4 regions of the Nonomuraea sp. NPDC049625 genome follow, and region 2 is predicted to be linked to each of the others. Evidence: riboswitches for the same ligand, from Rfam matches in the RefSeq annotation. Region 2 holds a riboswitch; each other region holds the start of a gene.
What was found. Region 2 has a riboswitch for cyclic di-AMP ahead of AB0J87_RS61665 (GH25 family lysozyme). Riboswitches for the same ligand answer to the same signal wherever they lie in the genome.

Region 1 (4,369 bases), on a different contig from region 2:
GCCGACGCGAAGCCGGCCCCTGCTTTTACCTGACGCTTGGACTACTTGATCTTCACCACCACGGTGTTCGCGAACTTGTCCGCGAACGTCTGCTGCAGCGGCTTGTCCCAGAGCTGGGAGGCGCCGTTGACGCCCACGGCCGCGTAGGCGAGCAGCGTGCCGATGAAGCTCAGCGGGAGGGCGCCGAGCACATAGCCGCCCCAGGTGACGCCGGCGCGCTTGAGCGCCACGTCGGTCGGCAGGCCGCCAGGCGGTATGCCCTGGCCCACGGGGACGACCTTGATGCCCATGACCATCTTGCCGACAGTCTGCCCCTTCGCCTTCAGCAGGAAGAAGTCGTAGAGGACCCATATGACGGTCACGATGATCGTTATCAGGATGCCCACGACCAAGCTCGAGAAGAAGCCGCTGCTGCTGCCGCTGCTCGAGACGTAGCTGGCCACGAGGATCGCCGTCAGGATGGCGCTGATGACGAGGTTCACGATGAAGAGGATGACTCCGTCGATGAGCCTCGCCACCAGGCGCTGCCACCACTCCGCCAGCGGTGCCGGCGCGCCGGGCGGCTGCACGCCCACGGGCCCGGGCTGGCCGTAGGCCTGGCCGTAGCCGGGCTGGCCGTACTGCTGCGCCTGCCCGTAACCCTGCTGCCCGTACTGCTGCTGGCCGTACTGCTGGTCGCCGTAGCCCTGCTGTGCGTAGCCGGGCTGGGACTGCTGCTGCTGGCCGTAGCCCTGCTGGCCGTACTGCTGCTGGCCGTAATCGGGCTGCGACTGGGGCTGCTGCCCGTACTGCTGCTGGCCGTAGTCCGGCTGGGACTGCGGCTGCTGGCCGTACTGCTGCTGGCCGTAGTCCGGCTGCGACTGGGGTTGCTGGCCGTACTGCTGGCCGTAGCTCTGCTGGCCCGACTGCGGCTGCTGGCCGTAGCCCGGCTGGGACTGGGCCTGCTGGCCGTAGCCGGGCTGGGACTGCTGCTGCTGGCCGTACTGCTGGCCGTAGCCCTGCTGACCCGACTGCGGCTGCTGGCCGTAGCCCTGCTGGCCGTACTGCTGCTGGCCGTAGTCCGCCTGGGACTGCTGCTGCTGGCCATAGCCCTGCTGCCCGTAGCCCTGCTGGGACTGGGCCTGCTGGCCGTAGTCAGGCTGGGACTGCTGCTGCTGGCCGTACTGGGGTTGCTGGCCGTACTGCTGCTGTCCGTACTGGGGTTGCTGACCGTACTGCTGTTGCTGTCCGTACTGCTGTTGCTGGCCATAGCCCTGCTGACCGTACGGGGGCTGCTGCCCATAGGCGTCGTCCGCCCGGTAGCCGATCACAGTCGCGTCCGGGTCGGGCTCGCCGGGGTGGCGGCCCTGGTTCTGCTGCCCGTAATAGGGAGGCGCAGAGTTGTCTCCGGATTCGTCCTGTGGATACGGCGGCTGTCCGGTGCTCACCGTGTCACCTCGCTTCGAGTGCGCATGTGGCACGTGTCAGGACACATGCCTGTGCTGCCCAACGTATCGACATAGGTATCAACAATCACCTTTCCATCTGGTCAAGGTCCACGTCACCCGATGTCAGGTGGAGCAGCATGCGGGTGTTTCCCAGCGTGTTCGGCTTGACGTGTTCAAGATCCAAAAACTCGGCAACACCCTCGTCGTACGAGGCCAGCAGTTCGGCGTAGACCTCAGGTGAGACCGGCGTGCCCTGAATCGGGCGGAACCCGAGTCGCGCGAAGAAGTCGACCTCAAAAGTAAGACAGAATACACGTCGCAGACCCAAATCCTTAGCCTGCTGGATCAGCGCGGAGACGATCCGGTGGCCGACGCCCATCCCCCGGCACTCGGGATCCACCGCCACCGTGCGGACCTCGGCGAGGTCCTCCCAGAGCACGTGGAGCGCGCCGCAGCCGACGACCTGCCCGCCTCGCTCGGCCACCCAGAACTCCTGTACGTCCTCGTACAGCGTCACCGTGGCCTTCTCCAGGAGCCTCGGCCCCGCCCCCGCGTAGGTGTCCACCAGGCGTCTGACCATGCGCACGTCGGGCGTGCGGGCACGCCGGACCACCACCGCGGTCTCGGGCACTGTCAGCTCGGCCACCTGCTCCATGGTTCTCCAGGGTACAGATCTCATTACGGCTCAGCCCTAACTCCCATGTCTCGGCCCATCTTGTTACATCTTGTGGTCAGATCGGCACGGGACCGCGCGGCCAGCTCGCACCCGCCGAAGGCGCGGACAAATAGGGCGTAGGGCCTCTTCTGCACGGGTGCCCACGAGATCACCTTGTGACCCTTCGGTTGTGAAACCTCTACAGACTTGGCAGTTCTGGTTGAGCACGAACCCGGAGTGCATTAGTGTCCAGCGACAATGTTTCCCGCGTGTCGCGCGGGAGGCACGCCCAATTCTCGCAAGAGAAGCCGGGGAACCGCCGGTGGCGACCTCCGACGCCACCACGGGGTGAATCCGAGTCTTTCGGTAGGGCTGCTCCGGCCCGAACCCGTCAGCTAACCCGGTAGGCGTCGACGAGAGGAGCTGGTTGGTGAAGCCCACGCTCAGCGGTGGGGGGAAGTCGGCGGGCAAGCACGCCCGCCCTCCGGAACGGGCCCGGCGACCACGCCGCGTAGGTGTGGTGAGTCTCACAGTCGCCGCGCTGCTGTTCGCCATCCCCGTCGGTTCGGCGTCCGCGGATCCCGAGCCCTCGCTGAAAGAGCTCGCCGACCAGGCCACGAAGTTGCACACCGACATCGAGACGCTGAGCGAGCAGTACAACGGCCAGCGGGAGAAGCTCAAGACCGCCAAGAAGGCCGCCGAGGCCGCGGAGAAGACGCTGACGAGCAGCGAGACGGATCTCGCCGCCAAGCGCTCGAAAGCCGTCGCGCTGGCCCAGAACGCCTACATCACGGGCGGTCTGAAGACCCTCGCCTTCGCCACCTCCGACGACCCCGAGGGCTTCCTCAACCGCGCCGCGACCTCGTACGCGCTGCAGACCGAGCAGGGCGAGGAGATCAACCAGCTCACCAAGGCGATGGACACGGCCACCCGCGCCAAGGAGAGCGCCACGGCCCGCATCGACGAGGTCCAGAAGCTCGTCACGGACCTCGAGGCCAAGCGCAGCAAGATCACCAAGCTGGTGACGAAGGTCGAGAGCAGCCTGTTCAGGCGGGCCCTGGGCGAGGCCGGGCGCCCCGGCACGCGGGCCGTGCGCGTCAACCTGCCGATCCCGGGCTCGGGGAAGGCCGCTGAGGCCGCGCGGTGGGCGCTCACGCAGCAGCTCAAGCCGTACGTCTGGGGCGCCGAGGGCCCCGGCTCGTACGACTGCTCCGGGCTCGTCATGGCGGCGTTCCAGCGGGTGGGCATCTCGCTGCCGCACTACACCGGCGACCAGTGGACGGCCGGCCGGCACGTCTCGCGCGAGGAACTCCGGCCGGGCGACCTGGTGTTCTTCTACAGCGACCTGCACCACGTGGGCATCTACATCGGCGGCGGCATGATGGTGCACGCCCCGCAGACCGGTGACGTCGTACGGATCGCGTCGATCGCGAGGCGGCCGTTCGCCGGCGCGGTGCGCATCGCCGACTGAGCCCGCACCCCGGCGGTCCGCCGCGGCTAGATCAGCTGGCGGCGGGCTGCCCAGGCCACGGCCTCGATCGCCGTGGCCACGCCTATGCGGTCGCAGATGCCGCGCAATCTTCGTCGTACCGTGCGCCCGCTGATATCCAGCCGCCGCCCAACCCGATCGACCGTGACTCCCTTGGCCAACTCCGCCAGCAGCGCCAAATCAGCATGGCTGAGCTCAACGCCTTCAGTGAGCACATCCATCGGGAGCCCTCCCCCCAACAGCAGAACTTGGACCTCACAGACGGGCCAAAGCCGCTCCTCGCAGACGGTAAACGCATCGTGGAAAGGTCGTCAAGCATGACAATCGCCGCACTTGACGAGCGCTATTGACATGATCCGCTATATATGACGCACTCGCGATATGTCAGAACGTAGAGTGATCACATTGGGGCTTCCGGAATGGCCCTGACCAGCGTTCCGGTTTTCGATCAGTTCGCCATGGATATTCCGCATGATCGATACCCGCGTTATCGCGGGACACGCGTCCGTGACGCGATCTTTCCGGCGCACGGGAAGCCACCAATCGCTCGCTTTGTGCTGCGCTCCCACATGATCCGACAACCCAGGTCAGGCAGTTGATTAAGGCAATTGGATCAATCCGCCATGGCAATTGCCGCCGCGGGTTCAGGTCGGCGGCCCGCCGGGTGGCGGGCGTTCTGCTCTGACCGCCGGGCCGGGCGGCCTCGTTTCCGGGTGCGCGTGCCCGGCGGGATCACAGGGGTGGCCGGGGCACCACGGACGCTCCCTGACCCGCGCCTCCGCGGCCTTGACGCGATGC
Region 2 (4,369 bases):
GAGCTGGAAGTGGTGCTCCGTCACGAGGCCGCGCACATCCAGTACGGCCATCATCTCTATCTGATGGCCGGCACCATCGCCACGAGGATCTTCCCTGCGCTGATCTACCCCTATCGGGCACTGTGCTTCGCCATCGAACGCTGGGCCGATGAACAGGCCGCCGCCGCAGTCGGAGACCGCGAGCTGACGGCGCGTACGATCGCCCGAGTCGCCTTGGCACAGCCGGCAGGGGAAGCCCGCACATTTCCTTCCCTGACCGGCTCTCACATCGCCCGCCGCGTCGAGGCCCTGCTCGGACAGAGCCCACCGGACAACCGCATCACAGGTCCGGTGCTGCTCAGCGGCGCCTGGATGGCCACGGGAAGCGCCATCTCACCCACTCTTACCCACCATGCCAGCTTGCTGCTTGTGCTGTTGTGACCACGGTGACGGGAATGTTCAAGCACCTGGAAACGGAATTCGCCTCTCGTCTCGGACGAGACTGTCTCGCCGTGCCGTCGAACAGGCTCGGCCTGTTCATGGTCCTGAAGCACCTGATGGCTCCGGGCGAGCGCCTGCTGATGTCACCGATCACGGCTGACGAGATCCTCTTCCTGGTGCTCGCCGCCGGGCTCCGACCGATCATGGCGCCGGTGTGCCGGCAGAGCGGCAACATCGACGCCACCCGGATCGACGAACTGAACTTCGACGGGGTGCTGACCACCAACCTGTACGGCCTGCCCGACGACGTCCATGCTCTTGGCAGGCTCTGCGCCGAACGGTGGATCCCCTTGATCGAGGACGCCGCCCACGCCCTGCAGACCACCGTCGGCGGCGTTCCCGTCGGCACCTTCGGCGCGGCGGGGGTGTTCAGCCTGTCCAAGCACGCGGGCGCGGCACCCGGTGGCATGATCGCCCTGTCGTCGCCGCATCAGCGGCCGGCTCTGCTGGAAATGCGAGAGCGCTGGAGCACTCCCCGGTACCGCACGGTGGAACTCGCCGCCCTGCTGAAGACGATCGCCCGCAACACGCTGGCCGGGACCCTGCTGTCCCTGCCCGCGTGGCACATGTCCCACGCCCTTGGGCTGCTGGAAAGCCGACAGGGCCACCGCATCGAGCTACGCCGTACCGCGCTCGCCCCGAGACTGGGCGGTCTGGCCTCATCGGCGGCGGGCGTCGGCGCGCTGGATCCCTGGATCCGCGCCGACAACCACCACTACCGCGCGAGGCCCGGCAGCCTGACCGAGAGTTACGCGCTCCGCAGGATGCAGGTGATGGACCGCCAGAGGGAACGTCGCCTGGCAGGAGTGGCGAGCCTTGCCGCTCTCCCCATGGCCGCCCCTGCCGTACGGGATCACATCGACCAGCCGCTGTTCCGGGTGCCTCTGCTGGTCGAGAACCGCGAGCGTGCCATCGAAGCGTTGCGGGGACAAGGCGTGATCACCGGATACATCTACGATCCACCCTTCGACGACTACGCCCCCGGCCTGATCGAGCCCTCGCCGCTGCCGCAGGCGGCGAACTGGTGGGCCCGACACGTGCTGCCCGTGGATCCGCTGCAGGCCGAACAGGCCTGGCCGGTACTCGCCACGCTCTCGTCACCCGAGGTACCGGCGCGGCCCGCCTGACAACGAAACCAGGGAGATCAGCGAGACCCGGTAGCGCCGCAGCTCAGGCGGCAGGACGGCCCAGGCCGCGCAGTTGGGCGGGGGTCAGCGCGGAGACGTTCTGGTCGATGGGGGATTCGGTGTACTGGTGGATGGCCCAGGACTTCCAGTCGGCGGGCGGGGTGATGGCGCCCTTGGCCTTGCTGTAGTGGGCGACCCACAGGGGGTACTGGGCCAGGCCCTTGCCGTAGGTGTTGGCGAAGTTCCAGCCGCTGTAGATCATCGGGGTGATTCCGGTCTTGGCCTTCACGTGCGACAGCCAGGTCTTGGCCCAGGCGTTGACCTCGGCCACGGACTTGCCGTCGGTGGTCTCCAGGTCCAGGACCAGCAGGTCGCCGGCCTTGGCCGGCTGCGAGTTCACCATGGCGAGGAAGTACTCCGCCTCGGCGATGGGGTTGTTGCTGGGGTGGCCGAAGTGGTACGCACCCCGCACGATTCCCTTCTTGCCCATTTCGCGCCAGTGGCGGGCGAACGAGGAGTCGCGGAAGGACGTGCCCTCGGTGGCCTTGATGATGCCGAACTGGGCCGGGCTGGCAGCCCAGTCGTACTGGGACTCGTACCTGGAGACGTCCACGCCGTAGGTGAATGCCCTGGTCCCCTGCTGGGCTTCGTGCCGCGTGTCGTGGTCGGTGGTCGAAGCGAGCGCGGTGCCGGTCGCGCCCGTGAGGGCGGCGGTCCCGGCCAGGATCGCGCCGGTGATGGCGAGGCTCAGGTGCTTGGCGGGAAGAGCGCGGTGGCTCTTGAGGGAATGGGCGAGTGCGGCAAGCCGGGGCTTGAGCATGAGGGTATTGACTCCTTGCTTCCATGCCGCCTACCGGGTTAGCTGACGGGTTCGGGCGTGGAAGTGCCCTACGGGCGCAGCCTGGGCTGGCGTCCGATTCACCCCGAAGAGAATGGGTCCCCGGTTCCGCGAGGGGGCGGATTCGGCGGCCGTACGCGACGCTGGGGGCGGCGTACGGTCTGGTCAACGAAACGGCAACGCAGCGACGGAAAGGTTGGTCACTGCGCTTATCACAGGTACGTAAAGGTATATATCTCCCCATGGATGGTGCAAGCGGGACAAATCCGATCTTCGGTGTATCGGGCCCGAAACGCCTTGCCGGTAGCAGGTTCGGAGCCAGGTAAAGGTTTGCGACGCGTCCCCGTTCGCTTCTGCCCGGCTGGCTCAAGCGGGCCCGGAACTCTCCCGTGCTGTCCCGGCGGCGTTGCCGGGGCGGTTGATGCCGGTCTCGTAGGCGAAGATCACGGCCTGGATGCGGTCGCGGAGGCCCAGCTTCATCAGGATCCGCTTCACGTGGGTCCTGATCGTGGACTCCTCGACGACGAGCGCGGCGGCGATCTCCCGGTTGGACAGGCCGCGGGCGACGAGTTCGAGGGTCTCGCGCTCACGTGGGGTCAGCGCGTCGAGCCTGGCCTGGTCGGCGAGGTCCGGGGCGGGCGGCGGTCAGGGGCGCTGGCTTCGCCCCGGCGAGACCGGCGCGGTCGTGCTCAGCCAGATCGTGCGCGACAACACCGTCCCCGGGCTCGGCGCCGGCGACACCGTGCGGCTGTTCATCGACGGCAAGCCCAGCACCTGGCGTCTCGCCGGGATCGTCGAGGAGAGGGAAGGCGTCGGTGGCGGCGCGTACACCACGGCCGAGGGCTACGCCGCCGCGAGCGCGCAGCCCCCTCTCGTCAACCAGCTCCGCGTCATCACCACCGCTCACGACGAGCGGACCCGCGAGGAGGTCGCCGCCGCCGTCGAACGTGCGCTGACCGGCGCGGGGATCGACGTGGGCACCGCTGCTTCGGTCAGCCGCACCAATGCCGCCTCCGCCGGGCACATGGGGCCGGTGCTGCTGGTCCTGCTCGGGGTGGCGCTGCCGCTGGGCGTGGTCGGTGCCATCGGGCTGGCCTCGACCATGAGCGCGAACGTCCTCGATCGCACCCGCGAGTTCGGGGTGATGCACGCGATCGGCGCGCGCCCCAAGGCCGTGCGCCGGGTCGTCGTCACGGAGGGAGTGCTCCTCGCCCTGGCGGGGTGCGTGGTGGCGATCCTGCCGGCGCTCGGGCTCACCGCCGTCCTCGGCGTCGGGCTCGGCAACCTGTTCACCAAGGCACCACTGCCGTTCACTATCTCGCTGCCGGCCGCCGGCATCTGGGTGGCGCTGTCCGTCCTGGGTGCGGTGCTGGCCACCGAGGCCGCCGCCGGTCGCGCCTCGCGCATCACCGTACGTGAGGCCCTCAGCTACTTGTGAGACGGCGAGCTGCCGCTCGTGTCGAGGAGTTGGCAGGTCAGGGCGTCGCAGGCCCAATGCTCCCAGCGCTGCGGCGTCCATGCTCGGCCGGTGACGAGCAGGTGGTAGGTCTCGGGGCTGAGCACGGCCAGGGCGATGTCGGCGGCTTCGTCGACGCTATGGCGCAGGGTCGTCTTGCCCGCCAGGGCCTCGGCCAGGGTCAGCTGTACGGTGTGGCGCTGTTCGAGGTTGGTGCGCCACACCTGGGCCAGGTCGGGGTCGGTGGCCGCGGCGCTGCGCACGACGTCCAGCAGGGCGGCGGCGCGGGCGTAGATGGCGGCGGCGCCGGCGACCTGCAGCCGTAGCTGGTCGACCGGGTCGGGGGTGGCCAGGGCCTGGCGGAGCCAGGGGCGTTCCAGGGTGGGTACGGGCTCGTCGTCGCCGGCCACGGCCCGGTCCAGGGCCTCGGTCAGGATGGCCCGTTTGGTGCCGAAGGCGTAGTAGACG
Region 3 (4,369 bases), on a different contig from region 2:
GAGGCCGCCCGGGCCCTGCTGGCCGACGGGCCGCGCGGCGTGCTCGTCACGCTGGGGGCCGCGGGCAGCCTGGTGGTCACTGCGGAAGGCGCGGAGACGGTGCCCGCACTCAAGGTGGACGTCTCGGACACGACCGGCTGCGGGGACGCGTACTGCGCGGGGTTCCTGACGGGACTCCTGCACGGGCAGGACGTGCTGACCGCGGCCCGCTGGGGCACGGCCGCCGCCGCCCGCGTCGCCACCGGGCTCGGCTCGGACGCCGGCCTCATCGATCTCGACTCGACTCTAAGGACTCTCGGATGACCGACGCAGAACTCCGTCAGCGCGCACTGAAGGTCGTCCCCGGCGGCATGTACGGCCACCTCAACGCCGCCCTCTTCGCCCCCGGCTTCCCGCAGTTCTTCGAACGCGGCGAGGGCTGCCGCCAGTGGGACGTGGACGGTCGCGAGTACATCGACTTCATGTGCAGCTGGGGCCCGGTCGTGCTCGGCCACCGCCACCCGCGCGTGGAGGAGGCCGCCGCCCGGCAGGCCGCACTCGGCGACTGCCTCAACGGCCCCGGCCCGGTCATGGTGGAGCTGGCCGAGCTGCTGGTGGACACCGTGCCCAGCGCCGACTGGGCGATGTTCTCCAAGAACGGCACCGACGCCACCACGCAGGCGCTCATGGTCGCCCGCGCCGCCACCGGCCGGACCAAGGTCCTGATGGCGCACGGCGCCTACCACGGGGCGGACCCCTGGTGCACTCCCTCCCTGGCGGGCACGACGCCCAACGAGCGGGCCGACCTCGTGGAGTTCACGTACAACTCACTCGAGTCCTTGGAGGCCGCGGCGGCGACCGTGGAGGGCGACGTGGCGGCGATCATCGTGACGCCGTTCAAGCACGACTCGTTCGAGGACCAGGAGCTGGTGGAGCCCGCCTTCGCGCGGGGCGCCCGCGCCCTGGCCGACCGGCTCGGGGCCGCGCTGGTGATCGACGACGTGCGGGCCGGGTTCCGGGTCGATCTGCGGGGTTCCTGGGAGCCGTACGGGGTGCGGCCCGACCTGACCGCCTGGTCGAAGGCCATGGCGAACGGCTACCCGATCGCCGCCGTCACCGGCACGGACGCGCTGCGCGGACCGGCGCAGACGCTGTACTCGACGGGGTCGTTCTGGTTCTCGGCGGTCGCCATGGCGGCGGCCAAGGCGACCATCGAGACGCTGCGCGACACGGACGGCATCGGCGCCATGGAACGCGCGGGCACGCAGCTCCGCGAAGGGCTTTACGCGCAGGCCAAGTCCCACGGGTTCGTGGTGAACCAGACGGGACCCGTCACGATCCCGTGGCTCAGCTTCGACGGGGACGCCGACCTCTCCGTCGCGATGTGGTGGAGCGACGCCTGCCTGCGGCACGGGGTCTACCTGCACCCGTGGCACAACTGGTTCATGTCGGCCGCGCACACGGAGGCCGACGTGGCCAGGGCGCTGGAGGGCACGGACCAGGCGTTCGCGGAGACCCGTGCCCACTTCGGCTAGGGAGCGGTGAGCTTGCTGATCTCGGCCACGACGGACGGCCAGAGCGGGCGCGGCAGGTCGTGGCCCATGCCCGGGTAGGTCACCAGCCGGGCGCCCGGGACGGCCGCGGCCGTGGCCTGGCCGCCCGCGACCGGGACGAGCTGGTCCGCCTCCCCGTGCAGCACCAGCGTGGGCACCCGCACCCCGGCGAGCCCTGCCGTGCGGTCGCCCGAGGCCATGATGGCGGCGAGCTGCCGGGCCGTCCCGCCGGGGTCGAAGCAGCGGTCGAACGCGAGTCCGGCCAGCAGGGTGATCCGCTCGCGGTCCAGCTCGTATCCGGGCGAGCCGATGACCGACCAGGTCAGCACCGCCTGGGCCTGGACCGCTTCGCGGTCGGCGGGGGGCGCGGCCATGAGGGTGGCGAGCGCGGCCTCGGTGGGCGGGGCCGCCGAGGGGCCGGGGGTGGACATGATCGAGGTCAGGGTCAGCACCCGGTCCGGGTGGCGGATGGCCAGCGCCTGGGCGATCATGCCGCCCATCGACGCTCCGACCACGTGGGCGGCCGGCCAGCCCAGCGCGTCCATGAGTCCCGCCGAGTCGTCGGCCAGGTCGTCCAGCAGATACGGCGAGGGCGCCCCCATCGCGGGAACGCCCTTGTCGTGGAAGTGTGTGGAGAGACCGGCGTCGCGGTTGTCGAACCGTACGACGTGGTGTCCCTGGTCCGCCAGCAGCGCGCAGAGCCCTTCATCCCAGTGGATGAGCTGCGCGCCGAGCCCCATGATGAGGAGCAGGGGGCGCCCCTCGTGCGAGCCGAAGCTCTCGTAGGCGATTTCGATGCCGTTCGCGGCTACGCGGGTGGTCACGAGGACCAGAATGACATTCTGGTCCAGGTCCGTAAAGTTCAGCCCTTGAGAAGATTGCGGACGCGGTCGCTGGCGAGCACCACGCCGCCGCCCACCGCGGCCACGGCGCTGGCGACGACGGCGCCCGTGCTGGCGCTCCACTCTCCGGCCTCGCGCGCCGGCGCCGGCACGGCCGCACCGGCCGCCGGGGGCTCGGCCGGGTTGTTGTCACGCTCGGACCAGGCGCCGGTCGAGAACGGGACCGGGTAGTTCTTCTTGCCGGGACCGTTGCCCCACTTGGTGATGACGTAGTCGACCTTGATGTGGCCCTGGCCGCCGACGCCGTCGACGCCGAGCGTCTCCATGTTGAACGAGCCGCCGGTCAGCTCCGCGAACGTCTTGCCGTCCAGGTCGAGCATGACGCCGTTGTTGGAGGGCACGCCCGGGCCGCGGTCGCCGACGAAGAAGGGCAGCTTCTTGCCGTCGTGAATCACGTATCCCTCGGTCATGAGCGGCCAGCTCGGGCTGGCGGCCAGACCTTTCTGCATGGGCTTGCCACCGGCGGGCAGACCGGTGTCCCCGGCGCGGCCGGAGGAGTCGTCCCAGAAGTACGAAGCGGTGGTCGAGCCCTTGAGCAGGACCTTCTCGTCCGTGTTGGAGTCGGCGTGGGCCGCGGTGCCGGCGATGGTGAGCGCGCCGACGGTGGAGGCGGTGAGCAGAGCGAGGGTACGCAAACCAGAACGTGCAGACATGAAAGTACAGTCCTTCGCGAGGGGGCAGGGGGATTGCGCTCGCTGAAAAAGGGCGTAGCAGGGCAAAGCACCTGACAGGGGGAAAGCTACGCGGAGCGCGAAACGAGCCTGGAGAAGGGACCGCTCAGAGGGCGGCCGTCATCACGCCGTATGGGTGTTCTACGTGATCATTCAAGTTCTGCATATGTCCTCTCCATCTCGCCTACCGGGTTAGCTGACGGGTTCGGGCGGTGGAGTTGCCCTACCGACACAAGGTCGGATTCACCCCAGGGAGGTGGGTCCCCGGCTCCCGAGTGATCGGGATTAGGCGCCAGCCGGCTGGTTCCCTTGTGTGGTCCACGCCACCGGCTGGTAAGTGGGCATCACTCTAACCACGTATTCCGGACAAACACAAACAGTTCGTCATGAATCGGTGTAAAGATCTACCTGCCTCCGGCATAGAGAAAGGGGGCACGGCATGGCCGTACCCCCTTGAAATTCCCGGCCTCAGCCGCCGCTCTTGCGCCTGAACGATCTTTTACTCGCAGCCGGACCGTGCGCCCCGTGGATCTTCGATGGGTCGCCGCCCTTGCCACCCGCGCCCGAGTCCGCGTGCTGGTTACGCTTGCGCTCCAGCGCCTCGCGGAACTTGCGCTTCATCTCGTCCTCGGGAGTCTCGCTGACTTCCGGCTCCGGTGTTTCCGCCATGAGGACCTCCATGGTGTTGGGGACTATCACAGCTTCGCATGGCGCCGCTTATGACGCGAAACTGGCCTCAACCCTGTTCTGCGGCGTGGCGGGCACCTCCAGCCGCCTGGCCGGCATCGCCACCAGCGCGATCAGGGCGAGCAGCGCCCCCGCCACCCCCAGTGACGGGATGACCGCCGCCGCGGCGGAGGCGTGCGCGGCGGCCAGGCCGTGCACGGGCGCCTCCGCCGTGACCGTCGAGGTGTAGAGGGTGCCGCCGACGGCCAGCGCCACGGAGCCGCCGATCTGGCGGAAGAAGGTCAGGTTCGCGGAGGCGACGCCGATGTACTGCGGCTCGACGGACTGCTGGGAGGCCACGGTCAGGCCGGACAGCATCGGGCCCATGCCCAGCCCGATCAGCAGCATCCAGCCGGCCAGCAGCAGCCCGTCGGTGTGCGCGGTCAGGTTCAGGCAGAGCAGGGTGCCCGCGACGAGCAGGAACGGGGAGGCGACCAGCCACGGCTTGTAGACCCTGGTCCTGGACATGAGCGCGCCCATGACGACGCTGCCCAGGACCATGGCCAGCGTCATCGGGTAGATCCTCAGCCCGGACTCG
Region 4 (4,369 bases), on a different contig from region 2:
GACACCACCCCGAGTATGGCGATGGCCACGCACGCGAGCGCCACCGCCAGCAACCGCTTCATCATCAGCCCACTCTCACCTCATTGATCGCGCAGACCTTACCCGATGCCGGGAGAATGGATATATGAAGGCATACCTCCTAGATCCCGCCGTAGCACAGTACGTCCTCGCGCACACGACCCCGCCCGACGCCCTGCTGGACGAGCTGGCGAAGGAGACGCTCAGCGCCACCGGGGACGCCGCCGGCATGCAGATCTCGCCCGATCAGGGCACCTTCCTGACCATGATCACCCAGCTCGTGGCGCCCCAGGTCGTCGTCGAGGTGGGGACGTTCACCGGCTACTCGTCCGTGTGCATCGCCAGGGGCCTGTCCGGCGGGCGGCTGCACTGCTTCGACCTGAGCGACGAGTGGACCTCCGTCGCCCGCCGCTACTGGCGCGAGGCCGGGGTGGAGGACCGCGTGACGCTCACGCTCGGCCCCGCGCTGGAGACGCTCGCCGCCTTCGACCAGACCGTCGACCTGGCCTTCCTCGATGCCGACAAGGGCAACTACCCCGGCTACTACGAGCTGCTCATGGAGCGCCTGCGGCCCGGCGGCCTGATCGTGGCGGACAACACGTTGCGCCGGGGCCACGTGGCGGACCCGGCGCACGAGGAGCAGACCACCGTGGAGATCCGGCAGTTCAACGACCTGGTGATGGAGGATCCGCGGGTGACGGTCCTCATGCTGCCGGTCGCGGACGGGATGACCCTGATCAGGAAGAACTAGGCGCGGCGGCCGGGCCCTCGCGGACCCGGCCGTCCCCACTAGACGATCTTGTGGATCCAGTTGTGGGCGTCGGGGCGGGCGCCGTACTGGATGCCCACCAGCTCCTCGCGCACCCGCATCGTCACCGGGCCGGGGTTGCCGTCGGCGACGCTCCAGGAGCGGTCGGCGCCCTTCACCGTGCCCACCGGCGTGACCACGGCCGCCGTGCCGCACGCGAACACCTCGGTGAGCTCCCCGGACTCGCATCCGGCCTGCCACTCGTCGATCGAGATGAGGCGCTCCTCGGTCTCCAGGCCCAGGTCGCCGGCCAGCTCCAGGATCGACTCCCTGGTGATGCCGGGCAGCAGGGTGCCGGTCAGCGCGGGGGTGACGAGCTTGTCGCCGAAGACGAAGAACAGGTTCATCCCGCCCATCTCCTCGACGTACTTGTGCTCGTGGGCGTCCAGCCACACCACCTGGTCGCAGCCGTTCTCCACGGCCTGCCGCTGCGCGACGAACGCGGCCGCGTAGTTGCCGCCGCACTTCGCGAAGCCCGTGCCGCCGGGGGCGGCCCGCGTGTACTCGGTGGACAGCCAGACGGAGACGGGCTTGAGCCCACCCGTGAAGTACGAGGCCGCCGGGGAGGCGATGACCATGTACTTGTACGACTTCGACGGGTAGTTGACACCGAGCCCCGCCTGGGTGGCGATCATGAAGGGGCGCAGGTAGAGGCTGTGACCCTCGGTCGTGGGCACCCATTCCCTGTCGGTCTGGACGAGGAGCTCGAGCGACTCCACGAAAGCCTCCTCCGGCAGCTCCGGCATGGCCATCCGGAGCGCGGAGCGGTTGAAGCGGGCGGCGTTCGCGTACGGGCGGAACGCGACGATCGAGCCATTGGCCTGGCGGTAGGCCTTGAGCCCCTCGAACAGCTCCTGCGCGTAGTGGAAGACCGAGGTGGCCGGGTCGAGCGAGAGCGGGCCGTACGGAAGGAGCTTGGCGTCGTGCCAGCCCTGCCCCTCGGTGTAGTCGATCGAGACCATGTGATCCGTGAAGGTCTGCCCGAAGCCGGGGTTCGCCAGTACCTGCTCCCGCTCGGCCGCGGTGCGAGCGTGGTCGGATAGCTGCACGTCGAAGCTGAGCTTCTGAGCGATGGTCATGACGTCGGTCCTTCTCTCTGCGAATCTGCCCAAATCTACAAGAAATCTGCGGATCGGTGCTGGTGAGCGGGCGCTGCCCGGAAGGCAGTCCCGGTACTTCCTATTGTCTCGCTATATGGGATGGCAAGCGGCCAATGCGGCGATCAGCCCTTTTGGACGCAAAAAAGCGCCTGGCGGCCCTCGTCGGACCACCAGGCGCGTTGGGGGCTAGGCGGTCCTAGCCGGATACTCGCGCGGTGATGTCGTCACCGATCTCGTGGGTGGTGCGGCCCGCCCAGCCGGCCAGCCGCTCGAGGATGTCATCGGCGACCGCCTGCTCGACCTTGGCCGCCTCGGCGTGCAGGCCCAGGTGGTCGAGGAGCATGGCGACGGACAGGATGGTCGCGGTCGGGTCGGCCTTGCCCTGGCCGGCGATGTCGGGGGCGCTGCCGTGCACCGGCTCGAACATGCTCGGCGCGGACCGCTCGGGGTTGATGTTGCCGCTGGCGGCCAGGCCGATGCCGCCCGCGATGGCGGCGCCCAGGTCGGTGATGATGTCGCCGAACAGGTTGTCGGTGACGACCACGTCGAACCGTTCCGGCTGGCTCACGAAGAACATCGAGGCCGCGTCGATGTGGCAGTAGTCGGTCGTGACGTCGGGGTATTCCGCCGCCAGGCGGTTGACCGTGCGCTGCCACAGGTCACCGGCGAAGGTGAGGACGTTGGTCTTGTGGACGAGCGTCAGCTTCTTGCGCGGCCGCGTGACGGCCTTCTCGAACGCGTAGCGCACCACGCGCTCGACACCGTAGGCGGTGTTGAGCGACTCCTGGGTGGCGATCTCGTGCGGGGTGCCGCGCCGCATGGCGCCACCGGTGCCCGCGTAGAGGCCCTCGGTGCCCTCGCGGACGACGATCATGTCGATGTTCTCCGGCGGCGTGTCCGCCAGCGGGGTCTCCACGCCGGGGAACAGCTTGACCGGGCGCAGGTTGACGTAGTGGTCGAACTCGAAGCGGAGCCGCAGCAGCAGATCGCGCTCGAGGATGCCCGGCGGCACGCTGGGGTCGCCCACGGCGCCGAGCAGGATCGCGTCGTAGCCGCGCAGCTCTTCGAGCACGGCGTCGGGCAGCGTCTCGCCGGTACGGTGATAGCGTGCGGCTCCCAGGTCGTAGTGAGTGGGCTCGATCTTCGTGCCAACTGCCTCCAGGACCTTGAGCCCTTCGGCCACGACCTCGGTGCCGATCCCATCGCCGGGGATGACGGCCAGACGGATGTTACGCGACTCCATGGGCGGTACCTTACCGCGTCGTCTCGGCTGACGAACACTTCATCTCATCTTTCGGACGCCCCCTTTGTCCGGTATTGCGGTTCTTTGACCGTTTCGTTAAAGTCACCGACCAGCCTAATCCGCGCGCCGTTGCGTGGAGTCGGGGACCCACATTCCCCCTGGGGCGAGTCGGCATCCCCATGCCGTAGGGCTACTTCCAGGCCCGAGCCCGTCAGCTAACCCGGCCGGCCGTATGGAAGGACAGACCCCTGTCTCGAATCGCCATTGTCCTGGCGGCGGGCGCCGCCGGGCTCATGCTGGCCTCCCCAGCCCATGCCTCGTCCAAGCTCGACGACCTCACCACCCTGACCGGCGGCCAGATCAAGGAAATCCAGGAGAAACAGGCTCCGAAGCCCGCCTGGAAGGTCGCCATCAAGTTCGCCATGAGCAAGCGCGGCACCCCGTACGTGTGGGGCGGCGCCAGCCCGAGCGGATACGACTGCTCCGGGCTCATGCTCAGGGCGTACGAGCACGCCGGAATCGAACTCCCCCGCACCGCCGCCGAACAGTACGGCGCGTTCACCAAGAAGATCGCCTGGAAGGACCTCAAACCCGGCGATCTGGTCTTCTTCCACGGCCTCGGGCATGTCGGGATGATCTCCCGGCCCGGCTACATGGTCCACTCGCCGCACACGGGTGACGTGGTCAAGGAAGAGCGCCTGACCTCCTGGCGCAGAGACTCCTTCGTGGGCGGCGTCCGCCCCGACCGCAAGGGCGTACGCCTCTGGTCCAAGCTCCAGGAGCAGCGCGACGAAACGCCCACCACCCTCACGGCCACCCTGTAGGAGGCTGCGGCGTCCGCCTCCCCACGCGACGGTCAGGGGAGGCGGGCGTCGAAGATGAGCTCCCAGGCACGGGTCCTGGCGCGGGCCACCGCGCCCAGCAGGACGCCGCTGTCCCCCAGCGTGCTGGCCACCACCGACGGCCGCAGCGGGCCGAGCTCGGCGATGCGGGCCTCGATGGACTCCCCCAGGAGGTCCAGGTTGCGGCCCACGCCGCCGCTGAGCACGATCACCTCCGGATCCAGCACGGCGGCCACCGCCACCAGCAGGCCGCCGATGCGGCGCCCCTCGGCCTCCACCACCGAGCGGGCCACTCTGTCGCCGGAGGCCGCCGCGGCGAAGACCTTCTTGGCCGTCCGCAGGCTCAGGCCGGCGGCGC

Region 1: linked by a shared signal. The riboswitch ahead of AB0J87_RS46375 (C40 family peptidase) and the one ahead of AB0J87_RS61665 (GH25 family lysozyme) in region 2 are both predicted to bind cyclic di-AMP.
Region 3: linked by a shared signal. The riboswitch ahead of AB0J87_RS54270 (hypothetical protein) and the one ahead of AB0J87_RS61665 (GH25 family lysozyme) in region 2 are both predicted to bind cyclic di-AMP.
Region 4: linked by a shared signal. The riboswitch ahead of AB0J87_RS42820 (C40 family peptidase) and the one ahead of AB0J87_RS61665 (GH25 family lysozyme) in region 2 are both predicted to bind cyclic di-AMP.

The regions. Positions count from the first base shown of each region.
Region 1 covers NZ_JBFAOQ010000015.1:61,189-65,557, reverse strand. Annotated here, with positions in the region: gene AB0J87_RS46385 (RDD family protein) at 42-1,427, opposite strand; gene AB0J87_RS46380 (amino-acid N-acetyltransferase) at 1,513-2,082, opposite strand; cyclic di-AMP (ydaO/yuaA leader) riboswitch at 2,359-2,507, shown strand; gene AB0J87_RS46375 (C40 family peptidase) at 2,603-3,553, shown strand; gene AB0J87_RS46370 (LuxR C-terminal-related transcriptional regulator) at 3,580-3,792, opposite strand.
Region 2 covers NZ_JBFAOQ010000034.1:29,161-33,529, reverse strand. Annotated here, with positions in the region: gene AB0J87_RS61675 (M48 family metalloprotease) at 1-420, shown strand, start outside; gene AB0J87_RS61670 (DegT/DnrJ/EryC1/StrS family aminotransferase) at 435-1,607, shown strand; gene AB0J87_RS61665 (GH25 family lysozyme) at 1,651-2,427, opposite strand; cyclic di-AMP (ydaO/yuaA leader) riboswitch at 2,440-2,585, opposite strand; partial or broken gene AB0J87_RS61660 (helix-turn-helix transcriptional regulator) at 2,812-3,054, opposite strand; gene AB0J87_RS61655 (ABC transporter permease) at 3,470-3,883, shown strand; gene AB0J87_RS61650 (TetR/AcrR family transcriptional regulator) at 3,874-4,369, opposite strand, start outside.
Region 3 covers NZ_JBFAOQ010000021.1:53,348-57,716, reverse strand. Annotated here, with positions in the region: gene AB0J87_RS54285 (carbohydrate kinase family protein) at 1-303, shown strand, start outside; gene AB0J87_RS54280 (aminotransferase class III-fold pyridoxal phosphate-dependent enzyme) at 300-1,514, shown strand; gene AB0J87_RS54275 (alpha/beta fold hydrolase) at 1,511-2,356, opposite strand; partial or broken gene AB0J87_RS54270 (hypothetical protein) at 2,608-2,883, opposite strand; cyclic di-AMP (ydaO/yuaA leader) riboswitch at 3,272-3,407, opposite strand; gene AB0J87_RS54265 (DUF5302 domain-containing protein) at 3,574-3,774, opposite strand; gene AB0J87_RS54260 (MDR family MFS transporter) at 3,823-4,369, opposite strand, start outside.
Region 4 covers NZ_JBFAOQ010000013.1:88,888-93,256, forward strand. Annotated here, with positions in the region: gene AB0J87_RS42800 (thioredoxin domain-containing protein) at 1-65, opposite strand, end outside; gene AB0J87_RS42805 (O-methyltransferase) at 125-769, shown strand; gene AB0J87_RS42810 (branched-chain amino acid aminotransferase) at 808-1,905, opposite strand; gene AB0J87_RS42815 (3-isopropylmalate dehydrogenase) at 2,123-3,169, opposite strand; cyclic di-AMP (ydaO/yuaA leader) riboswitch at 3,271-3,414, shown strand; gene AB0J87_RS42820 (C40 family peptidase) at 3,463-3,993, shown strand; gene AB0J87_RS42825 (ROK family transcriptional regulator) at 4,026-4,369, opposite strand, start outside.